One region of the Lacihabitans lacunae genome, then DNA from elsewhere that is predicted to be linked to it. Evidence: riboswitches for the same ligand, from Rfam matches in the RefSeq annotation. Region 1 holds a riboswitch; the other holds the start of a gene.
What was found. Region 1 has a riboswitch for thiamine pyrophosphate ahead of ACFOOI_RS18065 (class I SAM-dependent methyltransferase). Riboswitches for the same ligand answer to the same signal wherever they lie in the genome.

Region 1 (8,024 bases):
CGGAACCTCAGGTCCTACATATCTTACTTTTGGACCCATGTCTCTGTGTGTCAGCTTAAACCATGCTCTTGCAAATGCGTCGGCAAACTGGTCTGGATTGTCATGAAACCTCTTAGAAATTGGTCCATATATTGGATCCATTTTTAGAGCAATGTCAGTAGTAAACATAATAGGAGCATGACGTTTCTCTGGGTTGTGAGCATCAGGTACAGTATCGGCACCCATTCCGTGTTTTGGTATCCATTGGTGTGCTCCGGCTGGGCTTTTGGTTAACTCCCAATCAAATCCCATAAGATTCCAGAAATAGTTATTGCTCCACTTTGTTGGTGTTGAGGTCCAAGCACCTTCTAGTCCTGAAGTAATCGTAAACTCGCCATTTCCGGTTCCAAAACTATTTTTCCATCCTAAACCTTGCTCTTCTATACTTGCACCTGCTGGTTCGGCACCTACATATTCGCCTGGGTCAGCGGCACCGTGTGCTTTTCCAAATGTGTGTCCACCCGCTATCAAAGCTACCGTTTCTTCGTCGTTCATGGCCATTCTTCCAAATGTCTCGCGAATGTCTTTAGCTGCCGCAAGTGGATCTGGGTTACCATTTGGACCTTCTGGGTTTACATATATAAGTCCCATTTGTACAGCAGCCAGAGGGTTTTCTAATTCACGATCTCCCGTATATCTTTTGTCTGCTAGCCATTCACCTTCTGATCCCCAATAGATGTCTTCTTCTGGCTCCCAAACATCAGCACGGCCACCACCAAAGCCGAATGTTTTAAAGCCCATAGATTCTAAAGCACAGTTTCCGGCAAGAATCATTAAGTCAGCCCAGGAGATTTTCTTGCCATACTTTTGTTTAATCGGCCAAAGCAATTGACGAGCCTTGTCTAAGTTTCCGTTATCTGGCCAGCTGTTAAGTGGAGCAAATCTTTGACCACCAGCTCCAGCACCACCACGGCCGTCAGCTATACGGTATGTGCCCGCACTGTGCCATGCCATACGAATAAAAAATGGACCATAATGGCCATAGTCTGCCGGCCACCACTCTTGCGAGTTGGTCATGAGTTCATATATATCTTTCTTTAAAGTAGCAAAATCTAGCGATTTAAATGCATCTGCATAGTTAAAATCGGGATCCATCGGGTCAGACAAAGTAGAGTGTTGACGAAGGATTCCTAAGTTTAATTGATTTGGCCACCAATCTTGATTTCTGGTTCCGCCACCAGCACTTTGGTTTACTGCTCCGTGATTAAAAGGGCATTTTGCCTCTCCATTTGTAGATGAGCCCGCGGCTCCATTTGCATGAGTATTGTCCATAGTTGTTTTAATTATTTTTTGTAAAAGTAAGTTTAATGTTTTAAAAGTTTTTATTGATATTTATTATAATCATATAGATATAATCTATTATAAGTTTTTTATTCCTTTGAAATTAATAAGTTATCGTGTAAATAAAAATGATAGGCGTCATGCTTGATTAAAACTTAATGGTATTTTAATTGAATGGACTTTGATGAAGCTGATATTCTATATTTTGGCCAAACATAATTCCAAAGTAAAAATAAATTTAAGCCCTGTAGAATTGTTCTATTTCAAATAGTAGCGTTAATTAAACATGTAGTTTTTACCTTTAAATAAAAAAAATGGGGAATAAAGTAGGACTCTTATCCGAATAATAGTGTACTCTGTTTTTTTTATTTATCTTAAAATCAGAGAAAAAGAATATTAAAGTATGGAAAGTTTTACTTCTCTATTTTTTGGTTTTTTTTAATAAAGTAGATAATGGAACAGATCGTAATAATTTCTGGAAGTATTCGGAAGAGGAGTCAAACCCTCAAGATCTCTAAATATTTACATAATTTCATTTTGGAAAAATATGATTACCCTACCGTTTTGGTTGATTTGAAAAAGTATAATTTTCCAATATTTAACGAGCGATTTCATTACATAGAAAATCCTACGGCTGAACAGATTGAATTTCGAAATATAATAAATGATGCCAGCCACATTATCATTGTTTGTCCGGCGTACAACTTAAGTTTACCAGCAGCAGTAAAAAACATTATAGATTTTTTGACGGAAGAATGGAAGGGGAAAATCGTAGGTTTTACAACAATATCTGAAGGTACGTTTGGGGCCAAAAACGTATGGGAGGACTTATCAAAAATCATGACACACCTTAAAGCTTCTCCAATAGAAACAGGTATATTAATGCCTTCAGTTCAAAATTATTTTGATGAAAACGAAGCTATTGCAGACCCAATATCTATGGAAAAGCATGCGGATGCTTTTGTGAAAAAATTAGTTTCTGATTGATTGTTCTTTAAAAAAACTAAACCTTAGTTTTATGACCAAACATTGTCTTTAAGCGAGCGTAAAGCTCTGGATGTTGCTCTTTTAATAGCCTAGGTTGCTTAAAGAAATATTCACTCACTACTGCAAAAAACTCGGTTTCGCTACTAGCGGCATAGGTGTCTATATCAGATTCGCCTTTTCTGATTTTCTCCATTTCGTCTTTCATTAGCTTTATCCATGGAAGCGAATATTTGTGTTGTAGCAAAACCTCAGGAACTCCATCGGTAGCTCCGTCTGCTTTATCTATCAAATGCACAAATTCGTGAATGGCCGTGTTAGAATCGTTATTGTCATTCATAAAACCGTCTCTCAAAAAAGGCTTCGACAGTATTACGGTGCTTTGCATGGCTCCGTTTCCTACCATACCTACAATATGGTTTTCGCCTTCAAAATTAAAATTTTGGTCAAATGGTTTTGGGTATAAAAGCACCTCATTGATGTGGGTGTACGCCCAGCCTTCAAACTCAAAAATAGGAATAATGGCGGCTGCCGCAACTAAGGTTTTGTCTGTATCATCTACGGTAGTGTCAACCCCAATTACTTTTACATTAGAGAGAAAATTGGCCACTCTTTCATAAAACCCTGCCTTTCTTTCAGATGATAAGTTTTGATAAAACCGAACCTCTTTTTCTAAAATCCCTTTGATTATTTCCTCTTTCGGGATAGCATTCGGCTTCTTTTTTTTGAATAGTGGACGAATAATTAAAGCCAAAAGAAGTAATAAGGCAACTGCAACGATTATCATTTTTATGTTTTTTATTCCAATCTCTAAATACGCAAACTGAACAAAGTTACGATTAGAATATCTGATTATGTTGAAATTAAAAACAAAGGCTTTTAACTCAAACTAAAATCATGATTTTAGCCATATTTTTTTATCAATCCGTCTAAAAGTCGAGTAGTTTCTGGGTTTATGATCATCCTTTTAGGGTCAGCCTCAAACCAAGCTAGGGTTTCTTTTATGCCTTCTGCGTAGGGTATTGTGGCCACATACTCAGGTACTAGTTTTTTTATTTTGGAGTTGTCAAAAATAGCACAGTGCGACTTGTCGCCCCAAAGTCCACCTTCTTCGGATGCGAAGCCATTTTGGTCTGCATAGTCAATGATGTTTTTGGATGTTATGTGCACTATTTTCGCTTTTACGCCAGCCGCTTCTGCCAGTTGCTCATATATTTGATTCCAAGTTAAAACCTCATCGGAAGTAATATGGTAAGCCTCGCCGATGGCTGCTTTGCGGCCCATCATTCCTAAAAACGCCTTGGCAAAATCTCGAGCATGCGTCACCGTCCATAGCGAAGTGCCGTCGCCCTGAACCACTACAGGAAGCCCTTTTTTCATTCTATCCACGGCATTGTATTCGGTCCAGCCACCCAACGATAGCGGAAAAACTGAATAATACGTATGCGAAGGACGCACGATTGTCATCGGGAAGTTATCTTCTCTAAATGCCTTAACCAGAAGGTCTTCACAGGCTATTTTGTCGCGAGAATATTGCCAATGCGGGTTTTTGAGTGGAGTAGATTCCGTGATAATCGGGTTGGTGGGCGGTTTTTCGTAGCACGAAGCCGAACTTATGAAAACGTATTGTTTGGTCTTATTTTTAAAAGTTTCAATATCCCTTTGCACTTGTTCGGGTGTAAATGCAATCCAGTTTACGACCACATCCCACTCGTGCGATTCTAATACTTTTCGGGTTTCCTCGGTGTTTTCTATGTCGGCTATTAGTGACTTCACGCCTTTGATTGGGAGGTTATTTCCCCTGTTTAAGTGATATAAGTCCACGCCTCTTTCAACCGCCATTTCACTCACGGGAGTGCTGATATTTCCTGTGCCACCGATAAATAATACTTTCATTTTTTAAGGTTTGATTTCGAAAAACAAGTTATTGCTTTTTAAATATATTCTAAGTATTTATTTGAGGTTTTTTGGATTTTCTTTGGCTTGGTGAAGTGTATATTTTAGGGATTTAAAGTAATTGGCTTTACAGGTTTTTGTGATCAAATGGATCTAGAATTAAAGGAAATAAAAGCTGGCCAAGTATTTATTTTTGAAAATTTAATAAATATGAAGAAAACTAGGACCTATGAAGATACTTGAAGTTTTATATAAAATAATTGCTTAAATATGCTATTTCAAAAGGTTGGTTTTTAGTTATTTGGAATTAGTTTATTTGATTTATTGTAGGTGTAAAAACCTTCGAAACTCAGGTCTTCGTCAAGCCTTTCCCAGTGTATACCAAATGGTGATAAAGTAAAGTCTTCGCGTTCTGTTTTACTAGCTTTTAAAAGTCTTGGGAACCAATTAATAGGGTGACTTTTGGTCTCATTTTTATCTGTTTTGATATAAATGAAATCATCGTCAAGCCAAACATTCGTTACATTAATTTCATTCTCCATGATATTCTTTCCATTTAGCTATTATAATTTCTTTGTTTTCTTCTATGATGGCAATTGCTAGGCTAATATCTTTATTTTTCAACCCTTTATTAGATACTAATCTCACCATTTCAACCTCAAACTTAGCTTCTCCATCTGCGTTTCTGACATGAACATGAATTGGTAAATGTTCGTTTGAATAAAAGTAAAATCGTAATCCAAATATTATAAATAAAGTTGGCATTTAAAAAAGACTGTTAGGTTTAACATAAAGCAATTATCATTTTTTTTTCATTTTAAACAAATATTTTACTTATTTTCTAAAGCTTCACATGACTTTATGATAATATCACTAACATATAGATTATATGTGCTTTCCCAGAGTCTCCATTAGGGACTCTACGGAATGATAAGTGGAAAATACCTTAATTATTGTGTCGCTTGCAGTTGACACTGAACATTCGAACATATACTTTCCCCAGCGTTAGGGATTGCAGCGGTATCCTTTTTTGCCTGACGTAGGCGGCAGAAAAGATTTAGCGGAAAGCCTGTTAAAACGCCCTAAAAAATTGATTTCAGTTTGTTTAAATTCTTTGATTTGTACTTTAGCAAATTCTCCCTCAGGTATACTTCTGATTACTTATAAGAATACAGAGAAAAGTAAAGCCCGAAGTCCCTTGTAGGAGCTTCAGTACGGACTAGGAATATGTTTCCATCAAAAAACTTTAATGAAAAATGTGCTTTGTAAAAGGAAATAAGTACATATATTTGCCTCAACAAAAGCACGGGGTGCATGGTTAGAAAACCAAGCTGAGATTACACCCGGGAACCTGATTTGGTTAGTACCAACGTAGGGATGCAGGCTTAATGAGATTATCTTATTGGGCCATCTTCTATCGGATTTTTCCGTATAATTCCTCACCCGGAGTTTTTGTTTTTTAAAACTATTAAAAAATGGAAATTCAAAAATCAAACGCCGAACTTATTCCTCAAAAAGCCCAAAACTGGCAGAATAGGCCTGAATGGTTCTTTAACCGTGAACATACTGACACGTACGAGCTTTGGTACGAAGGTCGCTACAAGCGTGCCGAAGTGTGGCAAAAAAAAGTAATGGAGCAGCTCGTGGGGGCCGACAAACGTGTTAAAACTTTGCTTGAGTTTGGCTGTGGAACCGCTCGTTTTACCCGTTGGTGGCACAAAATCGGTATTAAAGCCACAGGTGGGGATATTTCGCCGCTGATGCTTTCGCAGGCTGTGCAACTGTTTGATGGTGATTTGGTTATGGCTGACTCGCACCACATGCCATTTAAGAATCATACGTTTGACTCTTTGGCTTTTATCACCACATTTGAATATTACAAAGATCCCGTAAAGGTTATCAGAGAAGCTGCTCGCGTGGGTAAATACGGCATTGCGATGGGCATGATGAACCGCAACTCTCCCAAAGTGCTCAGAAGGCGAGTGCAACAAATGTTTGGTAAAAATCCTTTTTATGTAACGGCTACTTTTTATACGCCTGCTATGCTCCAAAAAATCATTCATGAGGCCTTGGCGGGGCGTGACTACACCATAGAATGGACGGCTACGGGTTTGCCAAAATGGTTTCCGGTGCAGCAGTGGAACCTGCCTTATGGCGATTTTTTTGGTCTATATGTTAAGTTTAATGATGTAGATTAAATGGAAAACCAACTTGGAAAAATAGACCATGTGCTGTTTGAACAGTTTATGGGGGCAAAGTTTGGTTTTGAAAATCCCGATGTGTTGGCTGGGCCACAGTTTGGGGTAGACGTTTCGGTGGTTTCGTTGCCGGGAAATATGGCCATGGCACTTACGAGCGACCCACTTTCGTTGATTCCATCTTTGGGCTTGGAGGAGTCCGCTTGGCTGTCGGTGCATCTGATGGCAAATGACATGGCTACTACCGGTTATGGGCCGCAGTTTGGACAGTTTGTTCTTAATTTACCCGACACATTTTCAAGCTCAGACTTTAGTATTTATTGGAACTACATCCATACATTTTGTAAAAATATAGGTGTGGCCATAACGGGCGGGCATACGGGTTTTATTGCCGGACAAAACTCTACGATTGCTGGTGGAGGCACTTTTGTGTCTGTAGGCGAAAAAAACAAAATGCGTTTGTCTAAAAATGCCAAGCCGGGGCAGGTACTCTTGCTCTCAAAATCTTGTGCGATTTCGTCGGCGGCTATATTGGCCATGAGTTTTCCGGAGATCGTGAAAAACAAGGTAGGGGTGGAGGTTCAGCAAGCTGCTTGTGGTAGTCTTTACGAGACGTCTTCGCTGCCTGATGCCCTTGCGGCGGTTGGGGAATGTAACCAATATAAAGAGGTGACGGCCATGCATGACGTAACCGAAGGCGGGGTGTTAGGTGCTGTTTATGAGTTAGCTACGGCGTCTGGCTGTGGGGTAAATATTTTTGAGGAAAAATTGCCCATCGGTGAAATTCAGAAACACGTTTGCGATGTTTTTAGCCTTGACCCCAGGTATTGTATCGGGGCCGGAGCCATGCTTTTTGCTTGTGAGGCAAATCACGCTCAAATAGTGATAGATAGACTTACACAAAAAGGAATTAACTGCACAGAAATTGGAGTTTTGACTGAGACAGGAAAGGGTACCAATATTATAGAAAATAAGGTTTCAAGTCCGATTGTTTATAAACAAGACGACCCTTATTGGGCGGCATTTTTTAAAGCTTTAAATGCCGGATGGAAATGAAAGTCAAAAGAAATATAAACTGGGGCGTGTATTTGGTGATAGACCCACAGATGGAAAGGGAGGCGTTGATGAACAAACTGACACTTTGTTTGCAAGAGCCCTTGGCTGCTATACAGGTTTGGGATAATTTTGAAAACATACTCGATGTAAAAGCTTTGGTGGTCGATATATGCAGCTTGGCTCACTCAAAAAACATTCCGGTATTGATAAACAATCGGTGGGATTTGCTGATAGATAGTAGCATCGATGGGGTGCATTTTGATACTGCTCCATCTGAAATTGACTTTATAGAGAAGGCGGTTAATCGGCCTTTTTTGAAAGGAATTACCTGCAATAATGACCTTTCTGTGGCAGAATGGGCCGAAAAGCAAGAGTTTGATTACGTCTCTTTTTGCTCCATTTTTAACTCTGTGACGAGCAATAGCTGCGAATTGGTAAGCTTTGAAAACATAAAGGCTGCCAAAAGCATATTTTCTAAATTGATATTTTTGGCGGGAGGTATTCGTCCTGAAAACTTGGTGGAATTGAAAGGTTTAAGTTTTGATGGAGTGGCTGTAGTGTCGGGAATTA
Region 2 (8,024 bases), 220 kb from region 1:
AAGGCCATCAGCGAAGCCGTCATCGCGATTCGAAAGAGTAAGCTGCCGGATCCTGCCGAAATTGGCAATTCGGGGAGTTTCTTCAAAAATCCTGAAATACCAACTGCTCAATACAATAAAATAGCATTAGAATACCCTGCAATGCCAAACTATCCGATATCAGAAGGTGTAGTGAAAATACCTGCAGGCTGGTTAATAGAGCAGGCAGGTTGGAAAGGAAAACGATTTGGTGAGGTGGGCGTGCATGACAAACAAGCCTTGGTTTTGGTTAATTACGGTAAGGGTAAAGGCATTGAAATAAAACAGTTGGCCGAAAAAGTGCAGGCATCGGTTTTTGAGAAATTCGGAATAGAAATTATGCCAGAAGTCAATTTTGTTTCTTAGGTTTGTGTAACATTGACCGGTATTTAAATCATATAAACCCTCGCTTATTATTAAGATTATGGAATTATCACATGTTATTTCTGACTCCGTATTAGCTGCCACTAGTTTATATGTATTCTTTAGATATTTAATCAAACTTGACCTTTCGAGCACCATTCTATGGGAGTCATTTGTGCTTTCTGTAGCAGGTGCTGCCATATTTGGAGCCATCCGGTTCGCGGGTTTTGAGCAGGCGGGTCTTGCTTCTATGTTTTTTCAAAAAATAGCTACCATTACGGGTAGTGTGGGCCTTATAGGGGCTTCTTTTTCTCTTGCGAGTGGTATTCCTTTAAAACGAATATTTGTATATCTTTTACTTTCTTTAGGCTTTGTATTGTTTGCCGTATCAGAAGGTTTTGGTTTCAAAGCCATAGCCGAATTTATGCCAATTATGGCCATGACTGTAGTGGTTATTATGGGTGTTTTTGCTCTTACAAAAGGAAACGTAAAAATAGGGTTTTGGATGATTGCGGGGGTTATTTTCTTCGGATTAGCTACGTATAGACACTTGATTTTTGGTAAAGGCGAAATGTCAATAGATGTGTTTCATTATCTTACGGCAGCTGGTATTTTGAGTCTTGGAATGGCGGTTTCGGGTTCAGAAAATTAATTTTTTTGAAAAAATACTTGGCTGTTAAGTTTTTAATCTCCTACCTTTGCACCCGAAATCTCATAAAAGGGGTGCCTGAATACAACGGGCTGAGATCATACCCATTGAACCTGATTCGGTTAGTACCGACGAAGGGATTTGAGCTAAAGTTTTGGATTTTACACCGGTCATAAATCTAATTCCTCTCAGAAATTTCAATAGTAAAATTAAGTTTTAATAGGTCTAAAATAGGCCCGAAGACAGCGTTTTGCTCCTTTATCTGCTTCGTAATAATTTTTTATAATTGTTATGAAAAAAAAATCAGTTCGTTTAAAAAACCTTTCAGTGGTTTTTGCCTTCTTTTTTGGAATATTGCTTTCCAACAGTTCTTTTGCTCAAAAAACAAGTGATAGTTTATCTAAAGAGTTAGCTCTGAGTGAGTTGGTGGTTAAGTCTACACGTGCCAACGACAAGTCTGCAATGGCATTTACCAATGTTAAGAAAGCCGATATTCAAAAACAAAATTTAGGTCAAGACCTGCCATTTTTGTTAAATCAGCTGCCATCGGTAGTGGTTACTTCAGACGCAGGAGCGGGTGTGGGGTATACGGGAATCCGTATCAGAGGCTCAGATCCAACCCGAATTAACGTAACCTTAAACGGTATTCCTTACAATGACTCGGAGTCACAAGGGGTATATTGGGTAAACATGCCTGACTTTGCATCGAGCGTGCAGAGTATTCAGGTTCAGCGTGGAGTAGGTACATCTACCAACGGTGCAGGTGCATTTGGAGGTAGTATAAATGTAAATACCTTACAACTAAACAAAGAAGCCTACGGCGAAGTAAATACTTCAGTTGGTTCATTTAATACATTTAAGACCAACGTTTTGGCTTCTACAGGCTTGTTAAATAACCATTTTGTATTAGATGCAAGACTTTCTAAAATCACCTCAGATGGATTTGTAGACAGAGCAAGTTCTAATTTGCAGTCGTATTACCTTTCTGGTGGATATTATGGAGACAATTCGTTTGTACGTTTAAACGTATTTTCGGGACATGAAAAAACATATCAGTCTTGGAATGGTATACCGGAGGCTTTGGCCAAAGGAGACGCAAAAGGTTTGGATGCTTTTATAGAGCGAAACTATTACGACGAGAATTTCAAAAAAGGAATGTTAGCGAGTGGTCGTACGTATAATTTTTATACCTATGACAATGAAGTAGATGATTATGCACAAAATCACATTCAATTGATATCTTCATTTAAATTTTCGGAGCATTGGAGATTTAACCCAACGCTACACTATACACACGGACAAGGTTTTTATGAGCAATTTAAATATGATCAAAAGTTTGCGGACTATGGTTTAGATAATGTTACGGTAAACGGAACAGTAATAAAACGTACTGATTTGATAAGAAGGAAGTGGTTAAACAATGATTTTTATGGTGCGGTATGGTCATTTGACTACGAAAGTGGCAAAAAGCTAAACGCCAACATTGGTGGTGGATGGAATAAGTATGATGGCGGCCACTATGGTGAAATCATTTGGGCCAAATATGCTTCAAATAGCGATATTAGACAACGCTACTACGACAATAATTCAGTAAAAGATGACTTTAATATGTATGTAAAAGCTAACTATGAGTTGTCTCAAAAACTGAATGCCTATGTGGATTTACAGTTTAGAACCGTAGGTTTTAGCATGAAAGGAATAGAAGATGCTTTGCAAGAAATAAACTACAGCAAAACGTATAATTTCTTTAATCCAAAACTTGGTTTAACGTATACAGTTAGCCCAAGTAGCTCCGCATATTTAAGTATGGCAGTTGGAAACAAAGAGCCAAGTAGACAAGACTTTGTAGACAATGCACCTAAAGTGCCAAAGGCAGAGAAACTGGTAGATTACGAGGCGGGATATAAAAAAGCTGGAAGCAATTGGAATGCTGAAGTAAACGGATATTTTATGAACTATAAAGATCAGCTGGTACTAACAGGGCAAATAAACGATGTGGGTGCTTCTATCAGACAAAATGTAGATAAAAGTTACCGTGCAGGTATTGAGCTTCAAGCTGCTGCCCAGTTAAATAAGAAATTTATGGTGGCGGGAAATTTGACTTTATGTAAAAACAAAATAGCGAGTTTTACGGAAGTGATACCAAGCTATGACGACAGCCCAAATGAGGTGAATAGTTTTAAAAATACAGACATTTCGTTTTCTCCAAATGTGATTGCGGGTGGTTCAATAAGCTATTTGCCATATAAAGGAATAGAAATAGCGTTGCTTCCAAAATATGTGGGCAAACAGTATTTGGATAACACATCTTCGGACACTAGAAAATTGGATGCGTTTTTTGTGAATGACTTGAGAATGTCATATACCTTGAAGCCAAAATATATGAAAGAAATAAACGTGAGCCTATTGGTAAATAATGTATTTAATCATCAATACGAATCAAATGGGTACACGTACAGCTATTTGTATGATGGCAAAATCACGGAGAACTTCTTATTTCCACAGGCGGGAACTAACTTCTTGGCCGCTTTGAGATTGAGATTCTAAAGGTTTTATAATATCTCCATTTTGGCAAAATCGGCTAATAGTTTATCAGTAGGCTTTAGGTTGGTTACCAAGGTGGAGATGTTTTCTAAATCACATACTTTGTAAGGCTCTATAACGCCAACCTTTTCCTCCACTACACAGCATATCGTTTTTTTCGACCTCGCCATCATTTGTTTTTTCAAAATAGACTCCTCTTGGTTTCTAATCGTAAAACCATGGTCTTTGTCTATGCCATTGATGCCCATAAAGTACATATCAAAGTTGAAGTTTCTGATTTGTTCGCTTACTTCTAAGCCCATGGTTATTTGGTATCTTTTATAGTATTGGCCACCGAGCATAATCACATTTATGTTTTCGTGGTTGTTTAAAGCCATAGCTAGGGGAGGCGAGTTGGTGATTATGGTTAAGTGTAAAGTTTTGGGTATTCTTTCTGCCAAAAAGAAATTAGTAGTGCCGCCATCCATCAAAATAACCTGATTTTTATGAAAAAGTTTTACGGCTTTGTTAAATACTGTCTCTATGTCGTTTCCGTTTTTAACCCCTGTTCTTTGGCCTCCCAATATGTCTAGATAAGAATTAGAAACTATCCCTCCGTGCACTTTTTTCAAAAGTCCTTTGTCTTCCAGTTCTATTACGTCACGTCTGATACTGTCATAAGAGACAGTTAATAAATTACTTAGGTCTGCAAAGTTTATTTTTTTTGCAGATTTCAATTGTTCGAGTATCAGTTTTTGTCTTTCTTCTTTCAGCATTTTGAGTTAAATCTTGCTTGAATAACGCCTTATTCTTGTATTTGTGCAATAAAATTAAAGAAAAATTAATTATTTGTGCAATTTTTTGCAAATAAATTTGCTTCGTATATATTTTTTTGCATAAATTTGCATATCTCAAATAAAGATATTGAAATAACCTATGATGAATCAAAGAACCTTGGCCTTGCCGAGGTTTTTTTGTAACACTTGAATAAACCCCAAAAAAAGAGGCGTCTAAATCTGATTTAGACGCCTCTGCTATTTTAAAGGTATTTGCAAAAAAATTAATACCCTGTGTTTTGGGTTAGACTCGGATTTAAATCTATTTCTCTTTGAGGAATAGGTAAAACGGTTTTAGGAGCTCCAAAAGCCGCTAGAGCCGCTGTTGGTCCTGTAGTTCTAAGTGGCAAGCCTTTTCTCAGTAAGTCCATTCTTCTGTGGCCTTCAAAACAAAGTTCTTTTCTTCTTTGGTCTAATATACCCGCAATGAATGCTGCTTTTGTAGCAAAGGTAGTGGTAGTCCATGCCGGTAGTCCTGCTCTAGTTCTGATAGTATTAACCAAAGTCAGAGACTCAGTATTTATGCCATTTAACTCTGCAAGTGCCTCAGCTCTTGTAAGATATATTTCAGATACACGCATAAGAGGAGCAAGGTCTGTGTTTGTAGCCGCATCTTGAAACTTGGTGGTCATTCTTCTTGTAGCACCGTCTGCAGCAGACACAACATCCGAAAGGTCGGTATATCTTTTATCTGTTGGTTCAGTCAAAAATGCCGTAGTTAAGCTGCTCGAATATGCACAGTCACCTCTTCCGCCTTTGGCAGCAGGTCTATGGTAAGAAGCCCAACCACCTGAACCCGTTCTGCCGTTGTCTGTGGCACTGTTTACCAGGGCAAATACATGCTCAGAAGTAGGAGTGGCTCCATAAAACGAGTAGTTAGTAGCAGGGGCATACAAAGAACTTGTAATTACCTGATTTGCAAAAGTAGCGGCTTCCTGATATTCTCCTCTCAACAAATGTAGTCTTGATAAATATCCTGCGGCTGCACCTTTGGTGGCTCTCGCTCTAGTTTGAGTTGCTACGCTGTATTGAGCTGGCAAGTCTACAAGTGCCTCTGTTAAATCTTTTTTGATTTGCTCATGCACTTGTGCTACAGTAGCTCTAGCTGGGAATTCAATGGTTCCGGTAAAGCTTTTTAAAACCAATGGAACACCCGGACTTGCACCAGCTTGTACTTGAAATGGCTGAGCAAATGAGTTTACAAGAGATAAGTAAACGATGGCTCTCAAAAATTTGGCCTCTGCCACATATTGCTTAGCCAACTCTGGGGTAAGTTTAGGGTCCACTATACCAGGTACGTTATCAATAACCGCATTGGCGGCGTTAATTACACGGTATTGTACTTGCCAGTAGCCTTGAACCGTAGCATTGGGCGAAGTAGTAATGTAATTATTGATGTCTTGTAGGGTCGGAAATGAACCCACAAACTCGGTGTTATCTGCTTGGTAGTCTTCGATGATTTGTGGTCCTGAACCAAAAACTTCAAGTAGCTGCCCTTGCGAGTATACACCCAGAAGCGACGCTTGAGCATTGGCTCCACTCACAAATGCCTGCGAGTCAGAAAGTGACTGTTCTGGCAAAATCTCTAATCTACTATCGCAACTTGAGGTGAAGAGTACACCAAAAAGCAGCGAACTTTTTAATATTATCGATATTTTTTTCATGTGTTTTTTTCTTAATAATGTTTAATTAAAAGCCTAGGTTTAAACCAAAAGTAAATGTTTTGGCTTGCGGAAGTGCAAAAAACGATTCTCCTTGGATTACGTTGTTTGGCCCGTTTGCCGATACTTCTGGATCTGGTCCTCTAAAGTTTTTATCTTTTACTAAGAAAAGATTTTGTCCCATTCCGTATATTCTAGCAGATCTGAATATTTTTTGACCTTTTAGTATAGAACTAGGAATTGTGTAACCCAATGATACATTTCTTAATCGTAAAAACGATCCGTTTTGTAACTGTAGGGTAGAGGCTTGGTTAAATAAACCTGCGGTAGGGCTTGCTAGGTTTGGCACAAAAGTTTGATCGCCTGGTGCTTTCCAGTAGTCAAGTAAGTCTATTGACTTATTAAAGCCTGCCGAGTTTACGTTGTCTGTAAATCTTAAACCGTCAATTAATATTTTGTTGCCATATGAGAAGTTAAATAAAAATCCTAAGTCTACGCCTTTGTAGCTTACGTTAGAGTTTAGTCCACCCACCCATTTTGGAATTGCTGACCCTACAAATACTCTGTTGTTTGCCGAATAGGTAGTTGTCGGGTTGCCATCTTTGTCTAACCACTCAAAATTACCTGTTTCAGGATTTACGCCATTTGCCCTTACCATATAAAACTCATTTAATGACCTTCCTTCCACAGCTCTTTGTGCTGCTGAACCCGCCACAAATCTGTTTCCGTCTGGATCTACAGAAGCATTTGGTAACTCAAGAACGGTGTTTTTAACATAACCTGCGTTTAGACCTACAGTCCAGTTTAAGTCTTTTTTGTTGATGATATTTGCAGAAAAATCTATATCAACTCCTTTGTTTTGCATACGTCCCACGTTTTGTGATGCACTTGCAAATCCTGTAGTAAACGGAAACGGTACATCTAACAATAAACCTGAGGTGATTTTGTCATAATAATTTAGATTTAAAGTAAAGATGTTTTTGAAGAAGGTAGTTTGAATACCTAAGTCAAGTTGAGCTGTTTCTTCCCAAGTTAAGTTCGGGTTAGGTGTTTGTGTAGGTCTTAAACCAGGTAAACCCAAATAGTCAGCAGTAGTACCACCACCATATAACGGAAGCGAGCTAAAGTTACCTATTCTGTCGTTTCCGGCTGTACCGTAACTAACGGTTAGTTTCATGAAATTAATGAAATCTTGATTTTTCATGAAGCTTTCTTCAGACACTAACCAACCTCCACTCATGGCATAAAATATACCGTAGCGGTTGTTGACCCCAAATCTCGACGAACCGTCTCTTCTGATAGTTCCTTCTAATAAGTATTTATTGCTTAAACTATAGTTAAGTCTTAAAAACTGCGACTGAAGTGCCCACTGAGAACGCTCTTCAATTGTAGAAGTAGGCGTAGCAGCAGAGGATACGTTTGGTAAGCCATCGCTGGCATAGCCAGAACCACCTACTGCTATTCTGTCAAACTGAGAAGTTTCGTAACTGTAACCAGCTAAAACATCAATTGTGCTTTTGCCAAATTCCTTGAAATACTTTAGGGTGTTTGTGCTTAACCATTTGTTGTCTATTTGTAAGTCTCTTGAGCCACTACCTGAGGGAGCAAGTAAATCTACCGAACGGGCTTTCGAGTCTCCTGTGTTTTTGTCCATTCCGAAGTCGGTTCTAAAAACTAAGTCTTTGGCAAGTTTAAAATTGGCAAAGACATTTCCAGTCAAACGACCTGCTTTGTATAAGTTTGTATTTAACTCTTCAATAGCCAATACGTTTTGGATAAAACCTGTATTCAAGAGGTTGCCGTTAGCATCACGAGGCAATACATATGGTAACTGTAGGTAAGCAGATGTCAATGGAGCGAAGGTATTGTTTTCAACCCCGATTCGGTCCAGATTTACGTTAGATAAACTGATGTTTGTTCCTATGCTCAAGAAATCATTTGCTTTGTGCTCGAGGTTTAATCTTCCAGAAAGTC

Region 2: linked by a shared signal. The riboswitch ahead of ACFOOI_RS18935 (TonB-dependent receptor) and the one ahead of ACFOOI_RS18065 (class I SAM-dependent methyltransferase) in region 1 are both predicted to bind thiamine pyrophosphate.

Annotation. Positions count from the first base shown of each region.
Region 1 is NZ_JBHRYQ010000001.1:4,205,396-4,213,419, forward strand. Features, by position in the region: gene katG (catalase/peroxidase HPI) at 1-1,311, opposite strand, end outside; gene ACFOOI_RS18040 (NADPH-dependent FMN reductase) at 1,774-2,307, shown strand; gene ACFOOI_RS18045 (M90 family metallopeptidase) at 2,324-3,091, opposite strand; gene ACFOOI_RS18050 (NAD-dependent epimerase/dehydratase family protein) at 3,208-4,200, opposite strand; gene ACFOOI_RS18055 (DUF2442 domain-containing protein) at 4,494-4,742, opposite strand; gene ACFOOI_RS18060 (DUF4160 domain-containing protein) at 4,732-4,965, opposite strand; TPP riboswitch at 5,497-5,595, shown strand; gene ACFOOI_RS18065 (class I SAM-dependent methyltransferase) at 5,676-6,398, shown strand; gene ACFOOI_RS18070 (AIR synthase family protein) at 6,399-7,454, shown strand; gene ACFOOI_RS18075 (thiamine phosphate synthase) at 7,451-8,024, shown strand, end outside.
Region 2 is NZ_JBHRYQ010000001.1:4,422,864-4,430,887, forward strand. Features, by position in the region: gene murB (UDP-N-acetylmuramate dehydrogenase) at 1-384, shown strand, start outside; gene ACFOOI_RS18930 (hypothetical protein) at 443-1,033, shown strand; TPP riboswitch at 1,091-1,187, shown strand; gene ACFOOI_RS18935 (TonB-dependent receptor) at 1,322-3,577, shown strand; gene ACFOOI_RS18940 (DeoR/GlpR family DNA-binding transcription regulator) at 3,583-4,329, opposite strand; gene ACFOOI_RS18945 (RagB/SusD family nutrient uptake outer membrane protein) at 4,614-6,053, opposite strand; gene ACFOOI_RS18950 (SusC/RagA family TonB-linked outer membrane protein) at 6,079-8,024, opposite strand, start outside.